One region of the Novosphingobium sp. BL-S-32 genome, then DNA from elsewhere that is predicted to be linked to it. Evidence: predicted binding sites of a transcription regulator. Region 1 holds the regulator's gene; each other region holds the start of a gene.

The links. The regulator LexA, encoded in region 1, represses DNA repair genes until DNA is damaged. The targets are predictions, from matches to a motif close to GTTCCNCNCTTGTTCT.
Region 2: the regulator LexA is predicted to act here: its motif matches at 6,711-6,726, upstream of AC1VVK_RS15555 (ATP-dependent helicase).
Region 3: the regulator LexA is predicted to act here: its motif matches at 4,229-4,244, upstream of AC1VVK_RS17260 (LexA family protein).

Annotation. Positions count from the first base shown of each region.
Region 1 is NZ_CM166476.1:484,916-494,517, reverse strand. Features, by position in the region: gene AC1VVK_RS02355 (sensor histidine kinase) at 1-305, shown strand, start outside; gene AC1VVK_RS02350 (hypothetical protein) at 391-618, opposite strand; gene AC1VVK_RS02345 (citrate synthase) at 766-2,049, opposite strand; gene gltX (glutamate--tRNA ligase) at 2,063-3,517, opposite strand; partial or broken gene AC1VVK_RS02335 (ComEC/Rec2 family competence protein) at 3,499-4,566, shown strand; gene AC1VVK_RS02330 (ComEC/Rec2 family competence protein) at 4,676-5,749, shown strand; gene lexA (transcriptional repressor LexA) at 5,882-6,571, opposite strand; gene AC1VVK_RS02320 (molybdopterin molybdotransferase MoeA) at 6,686-7,906, opposite strand; gene moaC (cyclic pyranopterin monophosphate synthase MoaC) at 7,906-8,388, opposite strand; gene AC1VVK_RS02310 (AraC family transcriptional regulator) at 8,608-9,513, shown strand; gene trpC (indole-3-glycerol phosphate synthase TrpC) at 9,526-9,602, opposite strand, start outside.
Region 2 is NZ_CM166476.1:3,317,389-3,326,990, reverse strand. Features, by position in the region: gene trpA (tryptophan synthase subunit alpha) at 1-684, shown strand, start outside; gene AC1VVK_RS15585 (bifunctional folylpolyglutamate synthase/dihydrofolate synthase) at 787-2,082, shown strand; gene AC1VVK_RS15580 (MFS transporter) at 2,087-3,421, opposite strand; gene AC1VVK_RS15575 (pseudouridine synthase) at 3,521-5,077, shown strand; gene rsmD (16S rRNA (guanine(966)-N(2))-methyltransferase RsmD) at 5,074-5,646, shown strand; gene AC1VVK_RS15565 (hypothetical protein) at 5,654-5,911, opposite strand; gene AC1VVK_RS15560 (hypothetical protein) at 6,002-6,604, opposite strand; gene AC1VVK_RS15555 (ATP-dependent helicase) at 6,751-9,036, shown strand; gene AC1VVK_RS15550 (methyltransferase family protein) at 9,044-9,602, opposite strand, start outside.
Region 3 is NZ_CM166477.1:77,187-86,788, reverse strand. Features, by position in the region: gene AC1VVK_RS17295 (transcriptional regulator domain-containing protein) at 1-194, shown strand, start outside; gene AC1VVK_RS17290 (DNA -binding domain-containing protein) at 487-723, shown strand; gene AC1VVK_RS17285 (hypothetical protein) at 762-935, opposite strand; gene AC1VVK_RS17280 (hypothetical protein) at 984-1,352, opposite strand; gene AC1VVK_RS17275 (hypothetical protein) at 1,511-2,254, opposite strand; gene AC1VVK_RS17270 (Ros/MucR family transcriptional regulator) at 2,438-3,097, opposite strand; gene AC1VVK_RS17265 (SOS response-associated peptidase family protein) at 3,524-4,162, shown strand; gene AC1VVK_RS17260 (LexA family protein) at 4,266-4,715, shown strand; gene AC1VVK_RS17255 (Y-family DNA polymerase) at 4,719-5,981, shown strand; gene AC1VVK_RS17250 (hypothetical protein) at 6,027-7,586, opposite strand; gene AC1VVK_RS17245 (ArdC family protein) at 8,400-9,509, shown strand; gene AC1VVK_RS17240 (DUF2958 domain-containing protein) at 9,506-9,602, shown strand, end outside.

The sequences.
Region 1 (9,602 bases):
ACCTGATCGGCAATGCGGTCCGCTATTCGCCCGAAGGCTCACAAGTCTGGATCAGGCTGGATTCGCTTGATGGGCGGGCTTACGTGACGGTGGCTGACCAGGGGCCGGGCTTGGCGCTTGAGGATCAGGAGCGTGTCTTCGAGAAGTTCGAACGCCTGGGTCGCAGCGGGGATGGTGGTTCTGGGCTTGGTCTTTACATTTCGCGGTGCCTGGCGCGTGCCATGGGCGGCGACCTTACCGTGGAGAGCGCTCCAGGGCAGGGTGCGCGGTTCATTCTTGAACTGCCGGCCGACCGCGATGCCTGACGATTCAGTTCAGGTCGAGCTGAGATGGTTCGATCATTGCATTGATTTAAAATAATAATGCCAGAATAGGCTGCGGCGAAATGGCCTAGAGCCGGTTGTCGCTGCTGCTGCGCCCGTTATTTCGCCACGCCAGCCATAGCAGAATCGCGCCAACACAGACCATGACGGCACCGCGAACGGCCCAACCGCGATCGTCTATCATGAAGCTGTTTGCGGGCCAGAGCACCAGTCCGGTCCCCTGTCCGACCCAAAGCACGCCCAGCGCTACGGCCAGGAAGCCGATGATGCAGGCGAGAATTCTCAAGAACAGCATGGTAATTGCCCCATAATGGCCCAGTGGCTGTGTAGTAACAACTTGCGGCCAATTTGTGGCTTTCGCAACAATATCCTTGATTCGTAGAGCAACAAAAAAAGGCCCCCGCTTTCGCGAGGGCCTTTGATCTTGTCCGATGCGCCGGGATCAGCGCTGATTCATCGGCACGTAATCGCGCTGCGTCGGGCCGGTGTAGAGCTGACGCGGGCGGCCGATCTTCTGGCCTGGATCCGAGATCATTTCGTTCCACTGCGCGACCCAGCCCACGGTGCGGGCAAGGGCGAAGAGCGCCGTGAACATCGTGGTCGGGAAGCCGATGGCCGAGAGGATGATGCCCGAGTAGAAGTCCACGTTCGGGAACAGCTTCTTCTCTACGAAGTACGGATCGTTCAGCGCGATCTCTTCAAGGCGCAGTGCGGTCTCGAAGAGCGGGTCGGTAACCTTGAGCGCGTCGAACACTTCGCGGACGGTCTTCTGCATGACCGTGGCGCGCGGATCGTAGTTCTTGTAGACGCGGTGACCGAAGCCCATCAGGCGGAACGGATCGTTCTTGTCCTTCGCACGCTCGATATAGTGCGGGATCTTGTCCGGCGTACCGATTTCCTTGAGCATGTTGAGCGCGGCTTCGTTCGCGCCGCCATGTGCAGGGCCCCAGAGGCAGGCGATGCCGGCCGCGATGCACGCGAACGGATTGGCGCCCGACGAACCGGCAAGACGCACGGTCGAGGTCGAGGCGTTCTGCTCGTGGTCGGCGTGGAGGATGAAGATACGGTCCATCGCCTTTTCGACGGCGGGGATCACTTCATATTCTTCCGCCGGCACGCCGAAGGTCATGCGCAGGAAGTTGCCGGTGTAGCTCAGCTTGTTGTCCGGGTAGAGGAAAGGCTGGCCAACCGAGTACTTGTATGCCGCAGCGGCGATCGTCGGCATCTTGGCGATCAGGCGGTGCGAGCTGATCTTGCGGTGCTCCGGATCCGAAATGTCGGTCGAGTCGTGGTAGAACGCCGAAAGAGCGCCGACCACGCCGCACATGATCGCCATCGGGTGGGCGTCACGGCGGAAGCCGCGGTAGAACGTCGCCAGCTGCTCGTGGAGCATGGTGTGGCGCGTGATGGTGTTGGTGAACGTGTCGAGTTCGCCGCCATTGGGCAGCTCGCCGTTCAGCAGGAGGTAGCAGACCTCCATGAACGAGGAGTTCTCGGCCAGCTGGCCGATCGGATAACCGCGGTGCAGAAGGACGCCTTCGTCACCGTCGATATAGGTGAGCGCGCTCTCGCAGCTGGCCGTCGACGTGAAGCCGGGGTCGTACGTGAACTTGCCCGTCTGGGCGTAGAGCTTCCGGATATCGATTACATCCGGGCCGACACTGCCCTTGAGCACGGGATAATCGAATTCCGTGCCACCAGCATTCAGTTTGACCTGATCACCCACCAGTTCTTACTCCTTATATTTGCGTTCCGGCCGCCACGTCCGCCTGCGCGCCAATGCGAGCAAGGCTTTCGTCCCGACCGAGCAGAACCAAGACGTCGAAAATGCCCGGAGAGGTCGTTTGACCGGTCAGGGCGGCTCGCAGCGGTTGTGCGAGCTTGCCGAGGCCCAGTCCCAGCTCCTCGGCCATTGCCTTGAGGTTGGCTTCCAACGCCTCGAGGGTCCATTCGGACTCTCCCGAGAGACGTTCATGCATTACGGCAAGGCGCGTACGCGCTTCGTCGGTCAGCAGCGCCTGCGCCTTCCCGCTCATGGCGAGCGGGCGCTTGGCGAATAGGAAGGCCGCGCCTTCGGCAAGTTCGTTGAGGTCCTTTGCGCGGACCTTCAGCACCGGCATGGCCCGCGTCAGCAGGGTCATGTCCGGATTGTCACAGCCTGCTGCCTCAAGGCGCGGCAGGACGAGGCCGGCAAGCCGGGCGTCATCCGCTTCGCGCAGGTAGTGGCCGTTGAGATTTTGCAGCTTGGCAATGTCGAAACGCGAGGGCGACTTGCCGACATCGGCCATGTCGAACCATTCAACAGCCTTTTCGCGGCTGATGAACTCCTCGTCGCCGTGACCCCAGCCGAGCCGCAGCAGATAATTGAACAGCGCTTCGGGCAGGATGCCCATCTCATCGCGATAGGAATCGACGCCCAGCGCGCCGTGGCGCTTGGAAAGCTTGGCGCCATCCGAGCCATGGATCAGCGGCACGTGGCCATAGACCGGCACGTCCCAGCCCATGCCGTGGATGATCACGAGCTGGCGGAAGGCATTGTTGAGATGATCGTCGCCGCGCAGGACGTGCGTGACGCCCATGTCGTTATCGTCGACCACGACTGCCAGCATATAAGTCGGCGTTCCGTCCGAACGCAGGATCACGAAATCGTCGATCTCCTCGTTCTTCACGGTAACTTCGCCCTGGACCAGGTCCTGGATCGTCGTTTCACCCTCGCGCGGCGCCTTGATGCGCACGACATAGGGCTTTTCTGCGGGCCAGGCCGAGGGATCGGCGTCGCGCCATTCGCTGTCGATGCGGAACGGGCGGCGCTCTTCCTGTGCCTTCTGACGGCGTTCGGCGAGTTCCTCGCTCGTCAGGTAGCAGCGATAGGCGTGCCCCTTGGCGATGAGTTCGTCTGCGACTTGTGCGTGCCGATCCGAGCGGGCGAACTGGAACACTGCCGGTTCGTCGCCGCCGAGGCCCAGCCAGTTCAGCCCGTCGAAAATCGCCTCGATCGCCGGTTCGGTTGAGCGGGCGCGGTCGGTGTCCTCGATGCGCAGGAGGTACTTGCCGCCATGGTGGCGGGCATAGAGCCAGTTGAACAGCGCCGTACGAGCGCCGCCGATGTGCAGGAAACCCGTGGGCGAGGGGGCAAAGCGCGTGACGACGGGCTTTCTGTCCGTCTGTCCGCTCGATGCGCTACCGCTTGCCATTGTTATCACCTTCCGTCCTTATGTCGGCCATGGCCAGCCTAGCCGCCACGACCGATGATCCCGTTTTTCCGGCCTCTGCCGGAGGCGCTGCGTTGCAGCATCGCCCATGGATCAGCCAGAGCCACATGTCGAGGTGTTTGGTCGGTGTCGAGTGTTTTCTTTCGAACTGCGGTTTCGACAAGGCGCCGTGGCTTACAGTGGGCTTTGGGGCCGGAATTGCGGGCTGGTTTGGGCTGCCCCGGCCTCTCTATTGGATTGCATTTTGCGCAACTTGTGCGGCTACCGCAACTGCTGCCAGCGTCTGGCGGCACGGTCGGGCCAACTTTCCGCTGGTGCGACGTGCGGTCATGTCGATGGCGCTGGCTTTGCTGTTCGGTTGCCTGGCCGTGTGGGGCCGTTCCGAGCTGGTTGGCGCGGCGCCGATTTCGCGCTCCTTATCGGGTACGTTCATGGCCCGCGTCCTGTCGGTGGAAGAGCGGCCGGCCCAGGAACAGCGCCGGTTTGTGGTGGCAATGCGGGAGCCGGCGACCGGCCGTGCGATAATGGCGCGGGTGACTGTGCCCAATCGATTCGGCGCTCTGCACGCCCATTCGGGATCACAATCGCAAGTCGGGCCGGGCGCGTTGATCCGCTTCCGTGGCAGGCTGGTTCCGCCGGCTTCTCCGCTCATCCCAGGGGGGTACGATTTTGCTCAGGCAGCGTGGTTTGCGGGCCTTTCCGCAACGGGCAGCGTCCTCGCGCCGATTGAGGTCTTGAACGCCGGAACGGGGGGAGACCTTTTGGCTGCCTGGCGGGAAGATCTGAGCGGTCATATCCAATCGAGGCTACCGAGCGGCAGTGCAGGTATCGCCGTGGCATTGGTTACCGGAGACATGGGGAGCATTTCCCAGCAGGATGGGCAGGCCATGCGCGATGCCGGGCTGGCGCATCTGCTTTCGATCAGCGGTCTGCACGTCAGTGCGGTTATCGGCGCCGTCTATTTTCTGGTGCTTCGCCTGCTGGCGCTTTCGCCCGGATTGGCGTTGCGCTGGCGGCTTCCCATTCTGGCGGCAGGCGTGGGCGCACTCGCTGGCATCGCCTACACGTTGTTGACGGGATCGCAGGTGCCGAAAGGTACGCTCCTGCGTGGGATCGCTCTTGGTGCTCACTGCACTGGCCATGGGGCGGGAGGCTTTGTCCGTCCGCCTACTGGCAGCCGGCGCCTTTGTTGTCATGCTGTTATGGCCCGAATCTCTTGCCGGGCCGAGCTTCCAGATGAGCTTTGCAGCGGTTCTGGCGCTGATCGTGGTGGCAAATGCCGGTCCGGTGAAGCGCTGGATGGCGCCGCGTGAGGAAAGCATTGTGATGCGCCTTCTGCGCGACATTGTCCTTACGCTGGTGACCGGGATCGCGATCGAAGCCGTACTCATGCCGATCGGCCTCTATCATTTCCATCGGGCGGGCGTGTACGGAGCCATGGCCAACATCGTGGCAATTCCGCTGACGACCTTCATCATCATGCCGCTGGTCGCTGGGGCCCTGTTGCTCGACATCGCCGGACTGGGCGCCCCAGTCTGGTGGCTGGCGAATTGGGCCATTGCACTGCTGCTGGACCTTGCTCACGGAACGGGAGGACTTCCCGGCGCCGTGAGGTTGTTCCCGACGATGGGAACGGGCCATTTCCTGCTTTTCGTTGCGGGCGGACTTTGGTTTGCCTTGTGGCGTGGGAGAGTGCGATTTCTGGGGCTCGTTCCCGCAATCGCAGGTGCTCTTGGTCTGGCATTGCTGACGCCGCCGAACATCCTTGTTGCAGGCGACGGCCATTACGTGGGCGTGGTTGTCGACGGCGGAAGAAATCTGGCCCTCTTGCGCGAGAGCAAGAGCGATTATGCCATGGACAACTTCCTGGAAGTGGTCGGTCAGAGGAATGCTCCGCTTTCCCTGCCTCGGCGGCCGGAAGCACACTGCAATGCGGATTTCTGCGCGGTTTCACTTGATCGTGGCGGCCGGACGTGGCGCGTACTGATAGCGCGCAGCGATGCCTATGTTCCTGTCCCGGCACATTTGCGCGCGTGCAGTCAGGTCGATATCGTCATTGCAGATCGCCGCTTGCCAGGAAGTTGTCATCCCCATTGGCTCAGGATCGACCGACCTATGCTCAAGCAGACGGGCGGTCTCACCATCGACCTGTCTGGGCAGACAGTGCAGACCGTTGCCCAAGAGCAAGGCGGTCATGGCTGGTGGCGGCCTTAGAGCGTTTTTGAACAAGGCGGAATCACCTGACGACTCGGAAAACGCGACAAACCAAAAACTTGGAGCGTTTGATCCGATACAGTCGGATCAAACGCTCCAGATCGTCGTAGATGCAGGATTTCGCTGCTCGCTTCAGTGATAGCGGCGCAGAATCCCAGCGAGTTTACCCTGCACCTGAACTTCATCCGCACCGTAAAGTTGGGCTGTATATGCCGCATTGGCCGGGTCGAGCCGCACCTTGGGGCCTTCGCGCCGCAGGTACTTTAGGGTTGCCTCTTCACCACGGATGAGGGCGACGACAATCTCGCCGTCACGCGCGGTATCGGTACGCTTCACGAGGGCCAGATCACCATCGAGAATTCCCGCCTCGATCATCGAGTCGCCCGAAACTTCAAGGGCGTAGTGGTCACCGGAACCAAGCAGGGCCGCCGGAACCGGCAGCATCGACTGACCCTCTATGGCCTCGATCGGCGCCCCGGCAGCGATACGGCCGTGCAGCGGAATCTCGATCACGTCGTTGGCCGGTTCGGGTGCCCGAGGAGCCGGACGCAGTGACGGCGCCGTCTCGCGCGGCGGCGCAGCTGCGGTAGTTGGCTTGCTATTGACGTCTTCGGGCTGGCGAAGAACTTCCAATGCCCGTGCGCGGTTGGGCAGGCGGCGGATAAAGCCGCGCTCTTCCAATGCCGAAATCAGGCGGTGCACGCCCGACTTCGACTTGAGGTCAAGTGCGTCCTTCATCTCTTCGAAGCTAGGCGAGACGCCGCTGTCTTCGAGCCGCACCTGAATGAACCGGAGCAATTCGTGCTGCTTGCGCGTCAACATCTGGCCTGCCTCACCTGCTGGGCCGCCGTCAGCGGCCTTGTTGCCATCGCGAAGAACACTTGCAGGTTCGTTCGCGAACAATGAGGGAACAATTAAGCAACGAATCCGGTAACGTCAAGCAATACCGCCATTCTGGAGCAAGTAGACTCGCACCGGATCGCCTGCCCCGGCAACTGGCGCACGCGCGGGGCGATCGATCAGGACATTGCTGGTGGCCAGCGAAGCCAGCGCGCCACTGTCCTGAACGACTTGCGGGGTGACGTTTTCTCCGTCCCACACGCCCCGCAGGAATTCGCGGCGATCGCCGGTCGCGGGTACGGGGCTTGTTAGCAGGGCGAGCATGGACATCGACGTCGGCCGGCCCGCGCCCAATAGCGCGCGCAGGACCGGCAGCAGGAAGTGATACGCGGTAATATGGCTGGAAACGGGGTTTCCGGGCAGTCCGATAACGAGTTGGCTGCGCCGGCCTTTGGCTTTCCGGGCGACCAGGATCGGCTTTCCCGGTTTGATCGCTACGCGCCAGAAATCGAGTTTGGCGCCCCAGGCTTCGAGCGCCGGGCGCACCAGGTCGTGCTCGCCGACGGAGGCGCCCCCGCTGGTGACGATCACGTCCGAATCCGCCGCCGTCTGGAATGCTTTGACCAGTGCTTCCAGTTGATCCTCGACCGGTCCGATCCTGTCGACTTTCACAGGCAGATTGCGCGCCATGGCGGCGAGCATGGCGCCATTGCTGGCGGGGATCTGATGCGGTTCGCAGCATTCCGGGTCGGAAGCCAGTTCGTCCCCGCTGTCGATCACTGTGAGGTGGGGAATGCGCCGGACAGGAAGGTGTTTGTGGCCGGCTGCCATTGCGAGCGCCGCCTGCGAGGATCCGATCCGAACGCCAAGTGGAAGGATTTCCTTGCCTTCGGGGAAGTCCATGCCGCGACGGCGTATGTGCTTGTGCGCAGGGATGGGTGCCTCGCCGGTTAGCGAGATGCGATGCTGTTCGCGGGACAGATCTTCCTGGAGGATGACCGCCTCGGCGCCCGCGGGCATCAGTGCGCCGGTGGAAATGCGCACGGCCTGACCCGGTGCCACGGTTGCGTCGTAGGGATGACCCGCCGCGCTCTCACCCACCACATGCCACGGGCCGGTGAGGTCTTCGGCGGTGACTGCGTAGCCATCCATCGCCGAGACATCTGCCGCCGGTTGGGTGCGGCGAGCCAGCATGGGTTCGGCAAGGTAGCGGCCCAGCGCACCCTCTATGTCAACGCGCTCGATCGGCAGGGGGTCGACAAGCGACAGCAGCTTGGCCTGTGCGTCTTCGAGCGAGAGCATTGGATGTCCGGCCATCAGGCAGTGCCTTCCAGAGTCCAGTGTCCCGACTTTCCGCCGCGTTTCTCGATGAGCCGGATTTCGCTGATAACCATGCCTTTATCGAGCGCCTTGGCCATGTCGTAGATTGTCAGAAGTGCGATGGAAGCTGCTGTAATAGCTTCCATTTCGACACCAGTTTTGCCGGTGAGGATGGCCGTGGCGGTTGCGCGGATGGCGCTGTCTTCGAAATGGAAATCCACGTTTACCGCATCAAGCATTAGCGGGTGGCACATGGGGATCAGATCGGCGGTCTTCTTGGCGGCCATGATCCCGGCGATGCGGGCTGTGCCAAGAACATCGCCCTTGGGCGCGTTTCCGAGGCGGATCGCTTCGAGGGCGTCCGGCGTCATGGAAATCCGGCCAGATGCCACGGCGAGGCGTTGGGTTTCGTCCTTGGCGCCGACATCGACCATGCGGGCGGTTCCATTCGAATCGATGTGGGTCAGGCTCTTGGTCATGTTCAGCCTTCGGCTTCCGCAAGGTGACTCAGTTTACATGGTCCTGAGAAAGATGCCGCAGCCGCGCCGGATCGCTGGATTCGCGCGGTTTTTCTGGAAGTTCTGCAAAGGTCCATGAAGGACCGATGGCAGATTTTGTGCGAGTAGGACAGGGATTGCGGCGCGATTATCGCAAGATCGATCAGGCAGGTATTTGGGTTTCGTGGCAGGACAGCCTGCATGACACGAAGCTCGAAACAGGATGAACATTCGCGCCGCCGCTATTTTGACCGGATGGCGCGCGTGGTCGAGCGGATCGATGCAGAGCAGGACGCGTCGCCGGACCTAGAAACGATCTCAGGATGGGCCGGATTCTCGCCGTACCATTTCCATCGTCAGTTCCGGGCGCTGAGCGGAATGCCGGTCCAGCGTTTCGTTCAGCTTTCGCGGTTGCATCGGGCGGGTACGAAGCTGGCCTATCAGCCCCGCACGCGGGTTACCGATGCCGCGCTGGATGCCGGTTACGAAGCGCCGGAAGCCTTTGCCCGCGCCTTTCGCGCGTGGATCGGTCAGACGCCTTCGGCTTTTCGCGCTGGGCCGGACTGGTTGGCATGGCAGGCCCTGAGCGACACACTCCAAGTGGCAAGGAACAGGACAATGGTTGAAACCACGGCAATCGACGATGTCGAGATTCGCGAATTTGCGCCGATGCGCGTGGCGGTCATGGAGCATCGCGGCGACATGGCAAAAATCGGCGACACGATCCGGAGATTCATCGACGGGCGGCAATCGGCGGGCTTCGTGCCGCCAGGCAGCCGCACGTTCAATCTCTTCCCGACCGTTCCGCGCACCACACCGATCGAGGATCATCTGGTCATGCTCTGCGCGTCGGTACCGGCATGGTTCGCCGGTGACAGCCCGGCCGGCGTGCGTGTAGATGAGATTCCCGGCGGTCGCTATGCGGTGCTGCCGATCACGGGCCCGGCAATGGACCTGGAGGAATCCGCGCTGTGGCTCTACCGCGAATGGTTGCCCGCCAGTGGCGGGAGCCTGCGCGATTATCCTCTTTTCTGCGAGCGCGTGCGCCTTTACCCGCAGTTTTCCGCGACCGAGGCGCTCACGGAAATGTTTCTGCCGCTGTCCTGACCGGCGCGCTGATCAGGCCCCGGTGAGCAGAGCCCGGGTTGCCGTTTCCACGTTCGCTTCGCGCATCAGGCTTTCACCAACAAGGAAGG
Region 2 (9,602 bases), 770 kb from region 1:
CTCGTGAAAGGCGGCGCCGATGTGATCGAACTCGGCATGCCCTTCACCGATCCCATGGCCGACGGCCCGGCGATCCAGGAAGCGAACATCCGCAGCCTCGATGCCGGCACAAGGACCGCCGACATCTTCCGCATGGCCCGCGAATTCCGCGCCCGGCATGCAGACGTGCCATTGGTGCTGATGGGCTACGCCAACCCGATGATCGCGCGCGGCGCCGACTGGTTCGCGGACGAATGCGCGAAGGCCGGCGTCGACGGCGTGATCTGCGTCGACATTCCGCCCGAGGAAGACGCCGAACTCGGCCCTGCCCTGCGCGGAAAGAGCGTTTCGCTGATCCGCCTCGCCACGCCCACCACCGACGCCGCGCGGCTTCCCGCCGTGCTCGAAGGCTCCTCGGGTTTCCTCTACTACGTCTCGGTAGCGGGTGTGACCGGCATGCAGCAGGCCGCGCAAGGCTCGATCGAGGATGCCGTGGCCAGGCTCAAGGCCGCCAGTTCGATCCCCGTCGCAGTCGGCTTCGGCGTCCGCACGCCCGAGCAGGCCAGCGCGATCGCCAAAGTGGCGGACGGCGTGGTGGTAGGCTCAGCGCTGGTCGATCTGGTCAAGCAGCACGGCGCCGAAGCACCGGCGCATTTGCGCGCGCTGACCTCGGCGCTGGCTGAGGCAGTCCACGCCGCGCGCTGATCCCACTTAATTTCGTCATTGCGCAACGCGTGACGACGACGCAATCCGTGCATTGCGGCGGCCGCCAAGGCTTGCCGCGATGTGCTTTTCCGGACGGGTGCCATGAAAGACTTCGCCGTTTCCGAAGACCCGCGCGTTCAGGCCCAGCTTGACCGACTCGCCGCGCTTTCGCTTCCGCAGGGGCGCTTCGGGCTGGAGACGATCCACACCCTGCTCGAACGGCTGGGCAATCCGCAAAAACGCCTGCCGCCCACGTTCCATGTCGCCGGCACCAACGGCAAGGGATCGACCTGCACTTACCTACGCTTCATGCTGGAGGCGCAGGGCCTGAAGGTCCATTCCGCCACCAAGCCGCATCTGGTGCGCTACAACGAGCGCATCCGGCTTGGCGGCAAGCTGATCTCCGACGCCATGCTGGCCGACCTGCTGGCCGAAGTGCTCGACGCGGGCGAAGACCTTCAGCCCAGCTTCTTCGAAGTGACGACGGCAGCGATCTTCCTCGCCTTCGCGCGCGAGCCTGCCGATGCCTGCGTGATCGAGGTGGGCCTCGGCGGCCGGCTAGACGCCACCAATGTGCTGGAGCATCCGGCGGCCTGCGGCATCGTCACGCTCGGCATCGATCACGAGGCCTTCCTGTTGCGGCCCGAGGTCGGCGCGCCGGAAGAGCCCCTCGCCCGCATCGCCTTCGAGAAAGCCGGAATCGTCCGCAGCCCCGCCCCGGTCATCACGCTGGCCTATCCGGAAAGCGCCGAACTCGAAATTGAGCGCGCCGCCCTGACCGCCGGTGCCCCGCTGCACATGCGCGGGCGCGACTGGGACGCGAGCGTGGGCGACGTGATCGAGTATTCGGACCGACACGGCGAACTCACCCTGCCCCTGCCCAGCCTGCCCGGCACGCATCAGGCCGAAAACGCGGCGCTAGCCGTGGCCATGCTACGACATCAGGACCGGGTGAGTGTTTCTGCCGAGGCCATGGCGGACGGCATCCACGCCGCGCGCTGGCCTGCCCGGCTGCAATTGCTCTCGCAAGGCCCGCTGACGCGCCATGCCGGTGCGCGGGCAGTCTGGCTGGACGGTGGGCACAATCCCGACGCCGGGCTTGCCATCGCCCGTCATTTCGCGGGACAGCGGTTGCATCTCGTGATCGGCATGCTGGCGAACAAGGACCCGCGCGCGCTCACCGGGCCGCTCCGCGACTCCATCGTCAGCATTCATGCAGTGCCGGTTCCGGGTCAGGACTGCCACGGCCCGGCCAGTTTCGGCCCCTCCGCTCTGGCCACAGGCAACGTGGAAGAAGCGCTGGCCGCCTTGCCGGAGGACGGCCTACCGGTGCTCATCGCCGGTTCGCTTTACCTCTCGGGCGAGGTCCTGCGCGCCAACGACGAGATCCCGGACTAACTGCTCAGGCGTCCGCTTCCAGCTCGGCAACGTCCTCGCCTGCCGTGCCCATGGCCTGATCGACCAGTCCGGTGCGGCACATCCACCAGAAGATCGCCATGCCAGGCAGCGATGCAACGGTCGTGAGCAGGTAGAAGTTCACGTAGCCGAAGGTCTCGATCATCGCGCCCGCCGTGGTGCCGGTGAGGAACCGGCCCACCACGCTCGCACCTGCCGAGATCAGCGCGTATTGCGCGGCGGTGAAGCGAAGGTCGCAGAGCGCCGAGAAGTAAGCGATCACGACGACGCCGCCGAAGCCCGACGAAATGTTCTCGAAGCCGATCGCCCCGGCCATGCCCCAGTTGCTGTGTCCGGCCGCCGCCAGCGCTGCAAAGCTGAGGTTGGAGAAGCCCATCAGCACCAGCGAAAGCATGACCGAGCGCTTGAGGCCCATCTTGGCGAAAGCCACGCCGCCGATGAACACGCCGATCAGGTAGGCCCAGAAGCCGAGCCCGACATCGTAAAGCGCGATTTCGTCGTTCGAGAAACCAAGGTCGTCGAACAGCAGGCGGAACGTCAGGTTCGCCAGCGTGTCGCCAATCTTGTGGACGAGGATGAAGGTCAGCACCAGCCACGCGCCGTTGCGACGGAAGAACTCGGCGAAAGGCCCCGCGATCGAGCTCCAGACTTCGACAACGCCGCGCTTCTGGACGACCACCTTGCGGCGCGCCGGCTCACCCAGAAGCACCGCGGTCAGCATCGCGGGCAGTGCGAACAGGGCGCAGACGGCATAACCGGCGCTCCAGCCATGGCGCGCCGAGACAACCAGCGCCAGCGCGCCCGCCCCGGCCGAACCGATGCGCCAGCCATACTGGCTCATGCCCGAGCCGGTGCCGAGCTGATAGGGCTTGAGCGTCTCGATCCGGTAAGCATCGATCACGATGTCGAAGCTGGCGCCCGCCGCGCCTACCAGCACGGCGGCGATCACGGTCGCGGCCATGGCGTTGGGCAGCGGCTGGACGAACGCAAGGTTGAGCACCGCCGCGATCACCAGAACGCCGCAGACCAGCATCCACGAGACGCGCTGGCCCAGACCGCCGATCACCGGCAGGCGCACGCCGTCGATGATCCAGGCCCAGAAAATCTTGAGATTGTAGACGAGGAACGCGAGCGTGAAGGCGGTGACGGTTTTCTTGTCGATTCCGTCCTGCGCCAGCCGCGTCGTCAGCGTCGCCCCGATCATCGCATAAGGGAAGCCCGAGGAGAGCCCCAGCGCGAAGGCTGCCAGCGATTCTTTCTCGAAATAGGGTTTGACGGAATCCCAGACGCCGCGACGCTGTTCGATACTATGGGCGTCCACGCTGTAATCCCTCCAAAATGCGATCCTGCAGCAACCTAGCGCGCACTTGGCCGAAGGGAAGGCTGGATGAAGTGACGATCAACAGGTATGGGCGGGCGAATGTCCAAACCTCCTTTTAAATCCGGCGGCCCGAAGCGTGGCGGCGGCGGTTCGCGCGATGGCTCTCACCGTGGCGAACGTGGCCGTGGCGCCGGTTCCCGCAGCAATGGTCCCCGTGGCGATGGCCCTCGCAGTGATGGCCCCCGCAGCGAGAACCGGCGCGGCGATGCGCCCCGAGGCGATCGGCCCCAATTCGGTCGCGGTCCGCGCAAACCTGCCGAGGGCAAGTCCTTTGGCGACAAGGCCCGTGAGCGCACATTTGGTGAACGGAAATCCGGTGATTACCGGAGCGACGATCGTCCTAGCGGCGACCGCTATAACCGCAGTCGCGACGACAACGGTGGTGGTCGCAGCGGCAGCCGCGGCGGTGAACGTGGTGACGGCCGCAGCGGCGGCGCCCCGCGCGATGGCTTCCCTCGCGGCGAACGCGGCCGCAGCGATAATCCCCGCAATAACGGACCTCGCAGCGAGAATCCTCGCGGCAACGGCTCACGCAGCGATGCCCCCCGCAGCGACCGGCCTGTATACGGCCGTGGTCCGCGCAGGCCCGATGACGCCCTGTCGTTCGGAACCAAGCCGTCCGGCAGTCGTTCCGGTGAACGCGAAGGCGGCGAACGCCGTTTCGGCGAACGTAAGCCCGGCGCATACCGAAGCGACGATCGCCCCAGAGGCGACCGCTATGGCAACCGTTATCGGGACGAACGCCCCTCCGGCGACCGATATCGCGATGAGCGGCGCACGCGCCCGTCTCGCCCCGTATCCGCCGCTCCGCGCGCGGCTGCGCCCACGGCCAAGACGCCCGGCATGCCCGTCCGCGAAGGCGAACGCATCGCCAAGCTGCTCGCCCGAGCAGGCATCGCCAGCCGCCGCGAGGCGGAGCGCCTGATTATCGAAGGCCGCGTGAAGCTGGGCGACGAGGTCATCGAGACCCCCTCCACTGTGCTGGCGAACCTCCGAGGCGTGACGGTCGACGGCAATCCGGTGAAGGACGCCGAGGACACCCGCCTCTTCGCCTTCCACAAGCCCGCCGGTCTCCTGACCGCCGAGCGCGATCCCGCCGGGCGCCCGACGATCTACACCGCGCTGCGTAATGCCCTGCCTGAAGGCGCGGGCCGCGTGATGCCGATCGGCCGCCTCGATCTCAATACCGAAGGCCTGCTGCTGCTCACCAACGATGGCGAGTTCAAGCGCCGGCTGGAACTGCCTGCTACCGGCGTGCCGCGCACCTATCGCGCCCGCACCTTCGGCGACATCTCGCAGGCGCAGCTTGAAGACCTGATCGAAGGTATCGAGGTCGACGGGGTGATCTACGGCAAAATCGACGCCAACATGGAGCGCCGCACCGGGCGCAACCAGTGGATCGAAATGACGCTGACCGAAGGCAAGAACCGCGAAGTCCGCCGTGTCCTCGAACATCTCGGCCTTCAGGTCAGCCGCCTGATTCGCACGTCGTACGGTCCGATCCGCCTGCTCGACCTGCCCAAGGGCATGGTCATCGAGATATCCCAGCGCGATCTGGAAAACTTCCGCAAGACGCTGCCGGTCGACAAGTCGTGAAGGCACCCGTCGCAAAGACCGGCCTTCGGATCGTCGCGGGCGAATGGCGGGGACGCAAGCTGGTGACGCCCGAGGGCGACACCACGCGCCCGACGGCGGACCGCACGCGCGAGACGCTGTTCTCGATGCTGGCAAGCCGCCTCGGCACGTTCGAGGGGCTGAAGGTCGCCGATTTCTTCGCGGGATCGGGCGCGCTGGGGCTCGAAGCGCTTTCACGCGGGGCGGCGCATTGCCTCTTCGTCGATCAGGACGCAGGAGCGATCCGCGCGATCCGCGCCAATATCGCCAACTTGCGCGCCCAGGCACAATGCGATGTGCGGGCGAGTTCAGTGCTGTCACTGGGTCCGGCGAAAGACACGCTGGACCTCGTGCTGCTGGATCCGCCTTACGACACGGGTGCGGGCGCCGTCGCCATAGACAAGCTGGCGCGGCTCGGCTGGATCGGCGAGCAGACCTGGATCAGCCTCGAAACAGGGCGTGACGAAGCCGTCTCGATCCGGGGATTCGAGATCGAATCAACGCGCGAAGTAGGCAAGGCGCGGCTGCATTTTCTGCGCCGCGCCCCCTGATCGTTCGTTACTTCTTCTTGTGGCTGGTGGACTTGCTGCGGGTAGCGTCGCGCTTGACGCCGATCTGACTCGGATTGATGCAGCTGTCCTTGATCGTCGCCGAGCAGACCTTGTAGGTCGTACCATCGATTGAGACCTCGGTGGGCCGACCACGACTGTCACGCGCGGTTACATCGGCCTTCTGCGGGGGATCCGCCGCCATCGCAGCCGAACCAAGAGGCGCTGCGACGGCAGCAGCAGCAAGTATGAGCAAGTAGCGAGACATCCGGATTTCTCCTTCAACGGGACGAGTCCGTCCGCCCGGTGAAATACACCGGGCGGGCCTTGGTTCCCATCCATACTTTTTCTCTGTAAATCAGACGCCGCCGCGGTTGCGGCAGTTGTCCTTCACTGTCTTGCTACAGAACGGATAGCTCTTGTTCATCGCCGTTGCCGGCGGCGGTGTGAGCGCCCCCTTGTAGGGCCCGCCCTGATAGTTCTCGTCGGCCGGCATCGCCGGCGGCACCGTCTGCGCGGCGACCTTCGGATCGGGCACGCCGGTCGTCGGCATGCCCTCCCCTGGAGGGTTGGCCTGCGCCGCCGGCGTCGAGGGCGTCTGACCGGCGAGTTGCTGATTCACCGCGTTCCAGGCGACCTGTTGCTGCTGGGGGCTCATCTTGTAGATCTGTCCGCGCTGGTCGGGCGTCAGCGCCCAGTAACCGCGCTGCTGCTCGCCGGTAAGATGCCAGAAATAGGCCTGATATTCGGGAGACCAGCTATCGTAATCCGCCCGCATGTCGGCGGGCCACGAATCGTACTGGGCTTTCTGATCCGCCGTCATCGCGCCGGAATTGGCAGGCGCTGCGGGCGATGGCGGGGCATCGGGCGTCGGATCTCCGACTGTGCTCTGGGCGAAGGTAGGGCCGGACAGTGCCGCGACCGAAAGCGCGGCGGCGCCGGCAAATAGAAGGGTTCGCATGGCTTCACTCTCCTGTTGGTCGTGATGGCCGTTGATGACAAACCGACGCCCCGCGCCGGGGATTGTTCCTGTGATGCGGTGAAGCGGCCTTGCGCCGCGATGCCCCGTTCCCTAGATGTTCACGGGTGAACGATTTGCAATCCTCTGTGCCTGACGCCGCTTCCGACCTTTTGCTCGAAGGTCTGAACCCGCCCCAGCGCGAGGCGGTTCTGACGACCGAAGGGCCGGTGCTGATGCTGGCAGGCGCGGGCACGGGCAAGACCGCCGCGCTCACGCGCAGGCTCGCGCATCTCGTGCGCAGCCGGCTGGCATGGCCCAGCGAGATCCTCTGCGTCACTTTCACCAACAAGGCCGCGCGCGAAATGCGTGAGCGCGTGGGACACCTGATCGGCCCCGCTGTCGAAGGCATGCCCTGGCTCGGCACCTTCCACGCGATCGCCGCGAAGATGCTGCGCCGCCATGCCGAACTTGTGGGCCTCCAGCCCAATTACACGATCATCGACACCGACGATCAGCTTCGCCTTCTGAAGCAGCTCATTCAGGCAGAGGGACTGGACGAAAAGCGCTGGCCCGCCCGCCTGCTCGCCGGCTGCATCGACCGCTGGAAGAACCGCGGCCTCAATCCCGCCGATCTCGATGCGGGCGAGAGCGAGGCTTATGCCAACGGGCGCGGGCAGAAGTTCTACCAGCTCTATCAGGATCGCCTGAAGACGCTAAACGCCTGCGACTTCGGCGACCTGCTGCTCCACATGCTCAACATCCTGCGCACCAACCGCGAGGTACTGGAACAGTACCAGCAGCGCTTCAAGTACGTGATGGTGGATGAGTATCAGGACACCAATCAGGTCCAGTACCTATGGCTCCGCCTGATCGCGCAAGTGCGGAAGAACATCTGCGTGGTGGGTGACGACGACCAGTCGATCTACTCCTGGCGCGGCGCTGAAGTGGCCAATATCCTGAAGTTCGAAAAGGATTTTCCGGGCGCGAAGGTCATCCGGCTGGAGCAGAATTACCGCTCCACGCCGCAGATCCTCGCTGCTGCCTCCGGCCTCATCAACGAGAACAGCCAGCGCCTTGGCAAGACGCTGTGGACCGAACGCCATCCCGGAGAGAAAGTCCGCGTGATCGGCGTCTGGGACGCGCCCGAAGAAGCCCGCCGCGTGGGCGACGAGATCGAGCGGCTAGAACGCGAAGGCGCGGCGCTGGACCAGATCGCCATCCTCGTGCGCGCCCAGTACCAGACGCGCGAGTTCGAAGACCGATTCATCTCGATCGGCATGAAGTACCGCATCATCGGCGGTTTCCGATTCTATGAGCGCGCCGAGATTCGCGACGCCCTCGCCTATCTGCGCGTGATCGCGCAGCCGGCGGACGACCTTGCCTTCGAGCGCATCTACAACGCCCCCAAGCGCGGCCTCGGCGCCAAGGCGCTGGAAGCACTGCATACGCTGGCGCGTCGGCGGGGCATTCCGCTCGCCATGGCCGCGATCGAGATCGCCGATACCGACGAACTGCCCGCCCGCGCGCGCAATACGTTCCTCTCACTGATGCGTGATTTCGCGCGCTGGCGCGATGTAGCGGGCACGGAGAACCCAGCCGACCTGATGCGCACCGTGCTCGACGAGAGCGGCTATACGGACGCGCTACAGGCCGAAAAGACGCCCGAGGCCAATGGCCGGCTCGAAAACCTCGTCGAACTCGCGCGCGCCATGGAAGAATACGAGAGCTTGGGCGACTTCCTCGAACATGTCAGCCTCGTGATGGACAACGACGCGGCCTCGGACGAGGAAAAGGTCACGATCATGACCATGCACGCGGCCAAAGGGCTGGAGTTCGACAACGTGTTCCTGCCCGGCTGGGAGGAAGGCGTGTTCCCCTCACAGCGCGCGATGGATGAAGGCGGGCTGGCCAGTCTCGAAGAAGAACGCCGCCTCGCCTACGTCGCGATCACCCGCGCGCGGCGCAAGTGCACGATCCTCCATGCCGCCAACCGCCGCATCTATGGCCAGTGGACCAGTTCGATCCCCTCGCGCTTCATAGGCGAACTGCCGGACGATCACGTCGACAGCGAGACCACGCTGTCGGGCGGCGCATCGCTCTGGCGCGCGCAATGGTCGGAACATGGCGATCCCTTTGCGGATGTCGCCCGCGCGCAGCCGGCGCGGACGATGACGCGCGGCCCCGGTTGGCAGCGCGCCTCGGCGCAGGAATACGATCCCAAGCCGCGCCGGATCGCCGAATCGACCCGCAGCGCCGCCAGCTTTGCCGCCAAGCCGCGCACCGACATCGCCATCGGCGCGCGCGTCTTCCATGAAAAGTTTGGCTACGGCACCGTCGCCGGGCAGGAAGGCAACAAGCTGGAGATCGACTTCGAACAGTCCGGCCACAAACGCGTGCTGGACAGCTTCGTGAAACCCGCCGGCGAAGCCTGAAACGCGCTCAGATCAGCCCCGGCACGAGGCGCGAACGGACTCTGGAGGCGTAGGCACGGTAGGCCGGATCGGTGCGGAGAACCCGCTCTTCCTCATCGGTGCGCATCCACAGCAGGATCCAGGTAAGGACATAGATCGCCACGTTCCAGGCTGAGAGATAGAGCATCAGATAGCCGATATGGTTGACGATATAGGCCATATACATCGGGTGACGGACCAGCTTGTAGAGCCCACCTTCCTTGACCCCGCGATTGGCCGCGACCAGCCCGAAACTGCGGCGCAGCGAAAGCTTGGCCAGGATCGACAGCGTGGCTCCGCCCGTGACCAGCGCTGTAGACACGTAATCGGGGGCCAATTGAATGCCCCTCGGCAGGATCAGAAGCGCCGCGCCGGTTCCTCCAAAACCCAGCAAGACCGGCCTGAGACCCGTCGCCATGTCGCCGGGGCGACGAATAATGATCAGGACGACGGCAAGCAGTTCGGCCACCAGAAATAGCGCGAGCTGTGGGTGCCGCGGTATCGCCGGCGAGAGTCGCCAGACCGCCAGACCGGCAAGCAGAATCAGG
Region 3 (9,602 bases), on a different replicon from region 1:
TAAAGAAGGCTGATCGTACGGGTTTGATGTGGGAATGGCTCCGCAGGGATCCAGCTTATCTTGCATGGCACGCCAAAGCTTCTCTCCTCACCGGCGGACATTCGTCAGAGCCGTTGAATTGGGGGCTTCACTTTCGCGGAAGAGCCGGACCGGGATTGTCTCTCGGCCCGGATAATCTGGCATGCCCATCATGATCCATCGACACTGAGCGTCGAGGCAGGGCCAGGAACGCCCGGCGATGCCGGATGCCTCGATGTCGAGAGGATCAGACCGTGGCTGACTGCGATTCCAACCGCTTCAGGAGGCGAACACGCGGTATTGTCCGACGGGAGTCATCATATCAGGCTGGACGTGATCGCGGGATCCCTGAGCCGGCATTCCACCGTCCGGTTGCGCTTTTGCTTCGATGGTGTGACCCGGGCCGAACCAGGCGTGCTCTCGCTCCAGCGACTCCTGGCACTCCATCGCCACGGTCGGTTTGGAAAGATGCTCTACCCCCGCGACCCTGCTATCGCGCGAGGTGTCGTGTTGCTGCGCGTCCATGACGCATTGAGCGATGGTGCCAGCCTTCGCGATCTCGCCTGCGCCATGGTCGGCGGGAATGTCGTCGAACAGGACTGGGGTGATCCCTCCGATTCCCTGCGCTCGCGCATTCGCCGGCTCGCGCGGCAAGCACGCGAGATGGCGCTGGGGGGATACAAGGAACTCCTGCTTCGCAAATGAGACCCCGCCGAAAGATACGCAGGAAATGAGCGCGGCTCTTAGCGGGACTTGGTCGATCCGGGTACCAGACGCGCGGCTGCGAGAGCGCCGATCATGTACGGACCATCGTCACGCTTGCCGCTGCGGATTTCCCTTAGAAACTTGCGGTTGTCGAGACCCCGGCTTTCAAGTTCGCTTGCGACTGCGTCGCGGATCTGATCGATGCTGTCCATATGCTCCGTCCTTGAGGTCGGAACATATATAGAACAAAATTGAACCGATCAAGTCCGGCGCGGACGCCCCCGCTTCTTCGCGGGAGGGGCAAGCATCAGGTCGACGAGCTCGATGCTCCGAACCGCGATCGGCTGATCTTTCGAAATCTGCACCGGCTCGCCGCCATTTAAGTAGATGTCCTCCCAGTAGGTGATGCGCCGGACGAACTCACTTCGTAACTGTTTGGCGAGGTCCCGCTGGGACTCGCGGGACCCGAATTGCGTGCTGAGGACGGCGTACTTGGCGGCATAATCGGCAGCAATCTTGACGACATCGAGCGGCGTGAAGGCGATGCCGGCGGCCGACAATGCGTCCTGCGCTGACTCCGCCGCCTGGATGACCTGCTCGCGGGCGAGAGTCCGGGTTGATTTGGCCATAGGAACGATCTCTCAGGAATTGTCATCGTCCGTAAGCTGACAAATGCGACCGCTTCGCGGACGCTCCTGTCCTCTATTCGGCGACGTCTCGATAATCCCTCTCGATCCCGGCGCTTCCCGGGTTGGGAGACTTTCCGCGCGATTTGTGCATGGTCGCTTCAGTTTTTGGAGCCGTTGATCCTGGTCTCGGAGGTGCCGGACGCCGCAGGGAGACTATACCGGTAATCTGCGCGGGGGATCTGCAGGACGCCGCCCGAGCGCCTCGCTATGAAAGCCGCCTTGCTGTCGGTGACGAGCGTGATGCCTTCGATGGCGTCCGGACCATAGAGTGCGCAAAGGCAGTTGTCGGATTTCAGAGTCTTCCGTTCATTCTTTGCGCGCTGGGCGCCAAGGTCCCGCGCGGCTGCAGGGAAAGTGAACATCGCCGCATTCAGCGCGATACCAACGGTGATAATGGTGACGAAGAGAAAGGTCATGGCGTAGACTTCGCGCAGCGAGGGCTCCATGTGGAAGAACTTGCGCGCGCGTTCCGGATCCGAGCTGTACTTTTCGATGAGATGCTTGATGAAGCCATACACGATCAGCACCATCAAGATCGCAGGGACCGCCAGCGCGTAGAACTTGGCGCTCTCGGCCGATGCAAGCACGATTTCCAGCCCTTTTGTCGCCAATCTCGTACTTGGCAGGCTGAATGTTCCTTCGGGAATTCCGAACCCCTGTCCGTAGCTGTCGTAGTACTGCACGCCGAGATAACTCAGCCAGGCATAACCCGTACCACCCAGGAGGAGGTGGATCGCGCCTAGGACCAGGGCCGTGAGTGTCAGCTCCTGAAGTCCCAGAAGACTGGTCAGGGAGAACGGCGCTTTTGTGTCGCTCGGAGCGGGTGTTGTGGGGGCAGACATCTGTAGCTTCCGGTTTTGGTGCAGTTGGTGCGCACCGCTTCTGGAAAGTCATGCCTTTGATGCAATAGGAAAAATTTACCCGCCGATGGATTTGGCCATCGGTAGGCGCAGTTCGGTTCCGGTTGGCGCCTGGAGTGCGGGAGCAAAGTACTGCGGCCCGCACTCCAGATGAGGTACGCGCCGTTATTCGGACGGCACCGCATTGGCTGCCGACTTCGGCTTTCTCGCAGTCTTGCCGCCGGTGGCCGCCTTTTTCGCGGGGACTTTCTTTGTCGGAGCCTTATCGGCCGGCACGCTCGCGGAAGGCGCAGTAGCGACTGCGGGCGTGTCGCTGGGAACGGGGGCGGAGTCGGGTGACGCATCGGCGACTGCGGAATGTGCCTTCTTGGCCTTGACCTTCACGCCCTTCTTGCGCCCGAGGCCGATCTCCTTTGCAAGCGCCCGCCGGCGCTCGGCATAGTCCGCCGCGACGAACGGATAGCTCGCAGGTAGATTCCAGCGCGCCCGGTAATCTTCGACCGAAAGCTGGTGGTCGGTGGTGAGATGCCGTTTGATCGTCTTAAACTTTCTACCGCACTCGAGGCAGACGATGCCATCCGGCTTTACCGAAGCACGCACGGAGACTGCGGGTGTAAGCGATTCCGGCTGCGGCGCAGGAGCTTGTCCAAGGGACGCCAGCGATCCGTAAACCGCCTCGATCAACTGGGGAAGCTGCGCTGCGGGAATCGAATTATTGCTGACATGCGCGCTGACGATGTCAGCCGCCAGCGTAAGTAGAGCTTGGTCTGCCATGACGTATTTACGTACCCGAATTTCTTTTTGTGGGCGTTTCGTTTCGTTCATTGTCATCGCGGGCGCAAGCGGGATTGCAGGCAATGCGGATCAATTCTTTCGCTCGCCGTGATCCCTTCCCGTACCGTTTCCCAAACCGCTCATGTGGCCCGGCATTGAAAGCGGTGTGATCGGACAGTGGTTCTCCCGAAGTCCAGACGGCCGCCAATACGCCGCTGCCGCTTCCGGGAATGAGGCCACGATATCGATTGCCCGCCGTCCGCCACTATCGCGCGTGCTCCCGGCGTGCTCGTCCTTTTGGGCGGCTTGCAGGCAAGCGTCACGAATTGGGCTAGGGACTACGGGCGGTGACCGGCGTCTTCGGCGCCGCCGCCCATATACGCTACTGCCGCAGGCATGATAGGTTTGAGTGCCGGGCGGGTCATTGGGCAGGCTTGGTCGGTACGGGCAACAGCCACGGCAGAGGAGAGGGCCGCCATGTGCAATCGAGCCAGAATGCGGGGGGAGCCGGAAACCCTGTTCGGCTCGGCCGCCCAGCTGTTCACCGATCGTCCGCGTGACAATCGCTTCGACCCGCAGGAATTGCGGCCGAAAGGACGCAGTTATGTGATCCGCGAAGAGGGCGAGATGCGCGGATGGGATATCATGACCTGGGACGTGCTCGGCGGAAAGGCGGCCTGGCCGATGACCAATGTGCGCCAGCTCTCGCTGCCGCAATGGCGCCGGCTCGCGGAGAAGCCGGAAAACCGCTGCATCGTGCCGCTTACCGAATTCTGCGAGTTTACGCCGGAAAAGCACGATCTCGGTGATGGCAAGCCGCCGCTTAAAGGCGAAATGTGGTTTGCAGTCACCGACCAGCCGACCTTTGCCGTTGGAGGTTTCTGGCAAAGGAGCGAGACCGGCAACGGCTTCACCATGGTGACCTGCGATGCCAATGCACTGGTCGCGCCTATCCACCCGAAGGCCATGGTGACCATCCTCGATCCAGGTGACGTGACGACCTGGCTGCGCGGCAGCTACGACGAGATCGTTTCGCTGCAGCGGCCCTACGATCCGGCAAGGATGGTCGTGAGAGGGCCGATATTCCCGACGCGGCAACCCCAAGCGGAAATCTGAAAAGCGTGATTTGACAGCGGGTTGATCGGTTTACCCGTCGAAATCGCTCCGTCGTCATTTTCTTATGTTCCCAATATGTTCCGAATCGCGTTATTGGGATGGCATGTCTTCCGGCTTTGCCTTGCCCCCTTCGATTCCTCTGCCGCTTGGCGAACTGCCGCGCGAGTGGAGCCTTCGCGTTATCGGCGCAGCCGGCGCTGGCTTTCCCTCGCCTGCGCAGGACTGGGAAGAATCCGCGATCAATCTCGTAGAGCTGCTCCGGCTCGATCGCGCTGCCAGCTTCGTATTCCGGGTGAGCGGGCAGTCCATGGTCGATGCGGGGTTGTTCGATTCCGATGTCGTTGTGGTCGACAGGGATGCCAAGCCCGTGAACGGGCGCATCGTCATTGCCGTGGTCGATGGCGGTTTTGTTGTTCGCCAACTCTGCTTTCGCCACGGTGTCCCGATGCTCGAGGCGCGCAATAGCCGCATGCACTACGAGCCGGTCGTGGCGGACGAGACAGTGGAAGTCTGGGGCGTCGTGCGCGCGAGCGTGCGCAACCTTCAGGCTTAGCCCATGACCTGGGCCATCCTCGACATCGAGAACTTCTACTGCAGCGCTGAGCGCGTCTTCGATCCTTCGCTGCGCGGTGTGCCGCTCATCGTGCTGTCGAACGGTGACGGCTGCGCCATCGCGCGCTCGGCCGAAGCCAAGGCGCTCCACATTCGCATGGGCGCGCCCATGTTCCAGATCCGCGATGTGGTGGCGAGGCATGGCATCCAGTGCCGCTCCTCCTCCTACGAGCTCTACGCGGACATGAACCGGCGTTTCAATGCGGTGATTGCCGAGTTCACCGATACGGTCGAAATCTACTCGATCGACGAATCCTTCTTTCGTCTGTCGGTATTGCCTAGCGGCCTCGGCGACGTCGAGATGGCGCACCGTGTCCGCGCGGCGGTCAAACGCTCGGTGGGCCTCCCTACCCGCATTGGCCTCGGGCCGACCCGGACACTCAGCAAAGTGGCAAACGCCCTCGCCAAGGCATCCGAAAAGGTATGGGGCGGGGTCGTCGATCTGCATGACGAAGGCCTGCGGCGGCGGCTCTTGGCGGCCTGGCCGGTCGAGGAAGTCTGGGGCATCGGACCTGCATTGGCGAAGCGCCTGCGGCCGCTCGGCGTCCGGACGACTGCCGAGCTTGCTGCACTGCCCGCAGAAGTGGCGCGCGACGTGGGAACGGTCGTGCTCGAGCGGCTGGTGCGCGAACTCAACGGCATCGAATGCACCGATTTCGAGCCGGAGCCGGCTGCGCTAAAGTCCACGGCGGTCACGCGCAACTTTGGCGAACCAGTTCGGGACGTCGAGGCGCTGCGCGAAGCCATGGTGCGGCGCGCTGTACGCGCGGCCGAGAAAATCCGTAACCAGCGGTTGCAGGCGAGCCGCCTGATTGCCTTCGCGCATGGCAGCCGCTTCAAGCCGAACGCGCCATCGGCTTCGCGCGTCGGGCGGCTTTCGCCTGCCAGCAACGATCCGCGCGTCATTGCCGGCATGGCCGGCAGGATGGCCGAGGCCATGTTCGAGGTCGGCGCAGTCTACACCAAGTGCGGTGTGATGCTCGAGGGGCTGGAGCAGGAGGTGCGCGGGCAGCTCGACATGTTCTCCGCCCCGGATCCCCGGTCGCCGAAGCTGCTGGCCGCGCTCGACGAGATCAACACAAGGTTCGGGCGGCAGACCTTGCGGCTGGGTTCTGAAGGGATGGGCGTGAAGGCCTATGATACCAAGCGTGCCTTGAAGAGTCCCTCCTGGACTACACGGATCGATCAGGTTCCAGTAGCGCGCTGACGGGGCCTGGCGAAGCGTCTCGCAAAGTCGCGCCGGCGGCGCCGGTCAACGCGGGCTTTCCGGAGCAGGTGCGATTGTTACGTCGCGTGCGGTCGACGTCGATGATCCCGGTGACGGCATACCCTGAGCTGCGCGCAGTTCCTTCACGAAATCCCTGAAGGAGAATTGCAGGTCCTGCGGCAGGTCCTTGACCACTTCCTCTGCCGCCACTTCGTAGTGGGTAAGGAACTGGCCGATCCGGTGCACAAGCGGGGAGCTGGTGGAATAGTCTGACGCAATGGCGCCCGAGAAGAATGAGCCAGCGAACGCCGTCGCCCCGATTACCAGATTTCGGGCCGATAGCTTGACCCAGCCCCCCGCCTTCTCGCCCTGAAAATCGCCGCGACCGACTGTATCGCGTAAATGCTCCAGGAGCTCGGCCGTCTCGGTGGTTACGAGCTTATGTTCCTTCGCGGCCTTGATGACTTCGAATGTGGGCTTGAGGTCTGCAGTCTTGACGAGGAACCGCCCCGCTTCCTCGTCGGCCTCTCGTATACTGGGAAACGCGCGTAGCCACGGTGCCAGTGTGCGTACGAGATCACCGAGCGGTCTTTGGACTTCCGGATCGAGCGGCGCGGCGTAGGAAACAACGCCGGCCGATAATTGCTGGTCAAGTTCGACGAACGACCCAAGCTCGAGCGCGTTTGGATAGAGCAGTCCAAGCACGTCGGCGATATCTTCTGCAGGGCGATCGAGCAGCGAGGCCAGCGTTGCGGCGGCTCGGCCGATACCTGTCCATCCCGGCTGATTGTCGAGACGGGCAGTGAGCCCCGCGAAGGCGCGCGCCTTCTCGAGCAAGGCCCTCTGCATCTGCCGGTTCATTGGCTTCAGGGCGGCAATCCTGTCCCCGTCGTCTCCCGCCGTGACCATGGCAAGATGGTCGCCTTCCGGTTCGAACGTGGCGCCGCCCTTCGACTGCTTGAGCTGCGCGACGCGGGCGGCAGCGGCCACCTCATAGCGGGCATCGGATAGATCGATGGTCGTCTCGTGCCGGAAATCCATTCCGAGACGGAGGCCGTGCGCGAAAAGGCCCGCCTTTACGTCCTTTAGCGCCTCGCGACCAAAGCCAGGCGCACGCAAGAGTTGTGCTTCTGTGAGGGTAACGAGATCGCCGATGAGAATCAGGCCCATCTTTCCAAGCTGCGTCTTCGTCCGCTTGGCAAGCGGCAGCGAGGCAACAGGTTCGAGGAGGTCTAATGATAGAATGGGAAGCTCATTGGGTTCGTAACTGTATTCAACCATAAGCCGGCGCGCGATCCGCCTGAACGCGGCGATGTTGGAGTCGAACTGCCGCGCGTGAAGTTCCACGACAGCGGTTTTAGGGAACTCGTTCTCCGGCATTCCAAGATCGGTATCGATCACCAGCAGGAAGTTTATAGTCGCGAGGCGCATAAGCGCGTTGTAAGTGGCCCTGAATGCCGGTGATTTACGCATGTTCGCGGACATCACTAGGATGAATATTCCGGCGAAGTTGCTGATCACATCTGTTGCGCTCTGCAAGTCGAGAACGTCGAAGTCGAGCGTTGGTTCGACCGCAGTAAGCATGTGCTCAAGTTCAGTGGCCAACGGGAGATCCGCAGAGTCGGCTAGAATAATTGCGGAATGACCTTCGAGACGCATGACCTTTGGCTAGTTGTCAGCGACGGGGGACGCAAGCGCGCTGCGTGCCGGCTGTGGGAAATCATCGCAAGGCACACATGCGAAGGCGGTTTGCGGCTCCTAATCCGGCCCGCGGCAATCTCGATGGCCTTGTCGTCATTTTGTTTGAACTCTTCGGCATAGCCTGATTGCCTCACTGGCGCCTCGTGCCGTACGGCACGACCGCGCTCCATGCCGTGCGCAGGCGGGCTGACCGCCCTTCGGCCCTGCGCGCAGGCACCGAGCCCCATGGGGTCTCGGCCTCCCGGTCAGGATCGCTGGCGCGTTAGGGCGAGCACGCTCACCCTCATGTGGGCGCGCGCTTCGCAAGCGCGCGGCGTTCTTTGTGAGCCTCTCCCGGGCAAAGCCGGGGATGGGCTCGACGCCCGTCTAGGCCCGCCGCCGGCCCCTGCAAGCCGCTCGTTCCTCGCGGGCTCCTCCACTCCGTTACGGCCCTTGCCACCCCGATCCTGCGGATCGAGGCCCCGGCTGCGGGTGCAGGCGCCGCCTGGACGCGGGCCTTGTCGGTCGTCCGGGCCGCCCACCCCCGTCTTTTCCGGGGAGGCCATGGTGGTTTTTGGGCAGGCTTGGAGGTGAGACATGCGCAGCAATCGCAAGGCCTCGCAATGCGCGAGGTCGCAAGTTCGGGTTCTCAGTGAAACCGGTTCCGGCCAAGGCAGCTCAACTGGTCGTGCCCGGCCAAAGCAGCCGGGGACATCGGAGCGCGGGCGGCCCGGCGATGTGGACAAGCCGGTTCATAACTGCCGGGACAAGCTTGGGGGTAACTCTGCTGTCAACCGTTCCCGGGATCGGCAGGCCGGGCAGGAAAGCGAGGCAAAATCCCGATCCTCGCTTTACGACGAGGTCACCGAGCGGATCGTGGCGGAACTGGAGGAGGGACGTTTCCCTTGGGTGCAGCCGTGGAGTAGTGCAGCTTGCGGAAGCGATCTCGGGGGCGGCGGGGTGCCCTGCCTGCCGCGCAATGCGCTGACCTTGCGAACATACTCGGGCATCAACATTCTCCTGCTTTGGGCATCGGCGCTTGCCCACGGCTGGGAGCGCCCCGGCTGGCTGACCTTTCGGCAGGCGCTCGCGGCGGGCGGGAATGTGCGCAAGGGCGAGCAGGGGACGCAGGTCGTCTATGCCGATCGCTTCACGCCCGAAGGCGAAAAGGAACGCGCGCGGGCGAGCGGTGACGAGGCCAAGTCGGTTGCCTTCCTCAAGCGCTTCACCGTTTTCAATGTGGCGCAGTGCGATGGATTGCCGGATGATCTCGTTCCCCCGCCGGTCGCCTTGCCCGAACGCGAGATCGTTCCGGTGGGCGAGGCGGTCATCGCCGCAAGCGGGATCGATTTTCGTATAGGCGGCGACAAGGCGTTCTATTCGCCGGGGCGGGACTTCGTGCAGGTGCCCCCGCAGCAGGCTTTCCACGATCAGGTGAACTTCTATCGGACGGCGCTGCACGAATTGACGCACGGCGTCGGCCATAGTTCGCGGCTCAATCGGAACCTGACCGGCGCATTCGGTTCGAAAGACTACGCACGCGAGGAATTGATTGCGGAATTGGGTTCGGCGTTCCTTTGCGCGGCGCTCGGGATCGTGCCGACGGTGCGCCACGCCGACTATCTGGGGGCGTGGCTTGAAGTCCTGCGCGAAGACAATCGCGCAATCTTCCGGGCCGCCAGCAGGGCGAGCAAGGCAGCGGATTGGCTGCTCGCGCGCCATGCCGCCGCAGATGCGGAAGTGGCGGCCGATCTCGCTGAGGAAATCGGGGCTGCGCGAATCGGCGCGCCAGCATGCGCGCGCCGAACCGATGCCGTGCCCGCAGATGAGGGGAGGGCCGGGGCATGACGATCATTTCCCAATCCACCCGCGCTATGCTGAGCGCCAACTTCGAGCATAGCATCAAGAATCCCAAGTTCGATCCGCTGCCGCTGGTCCGCC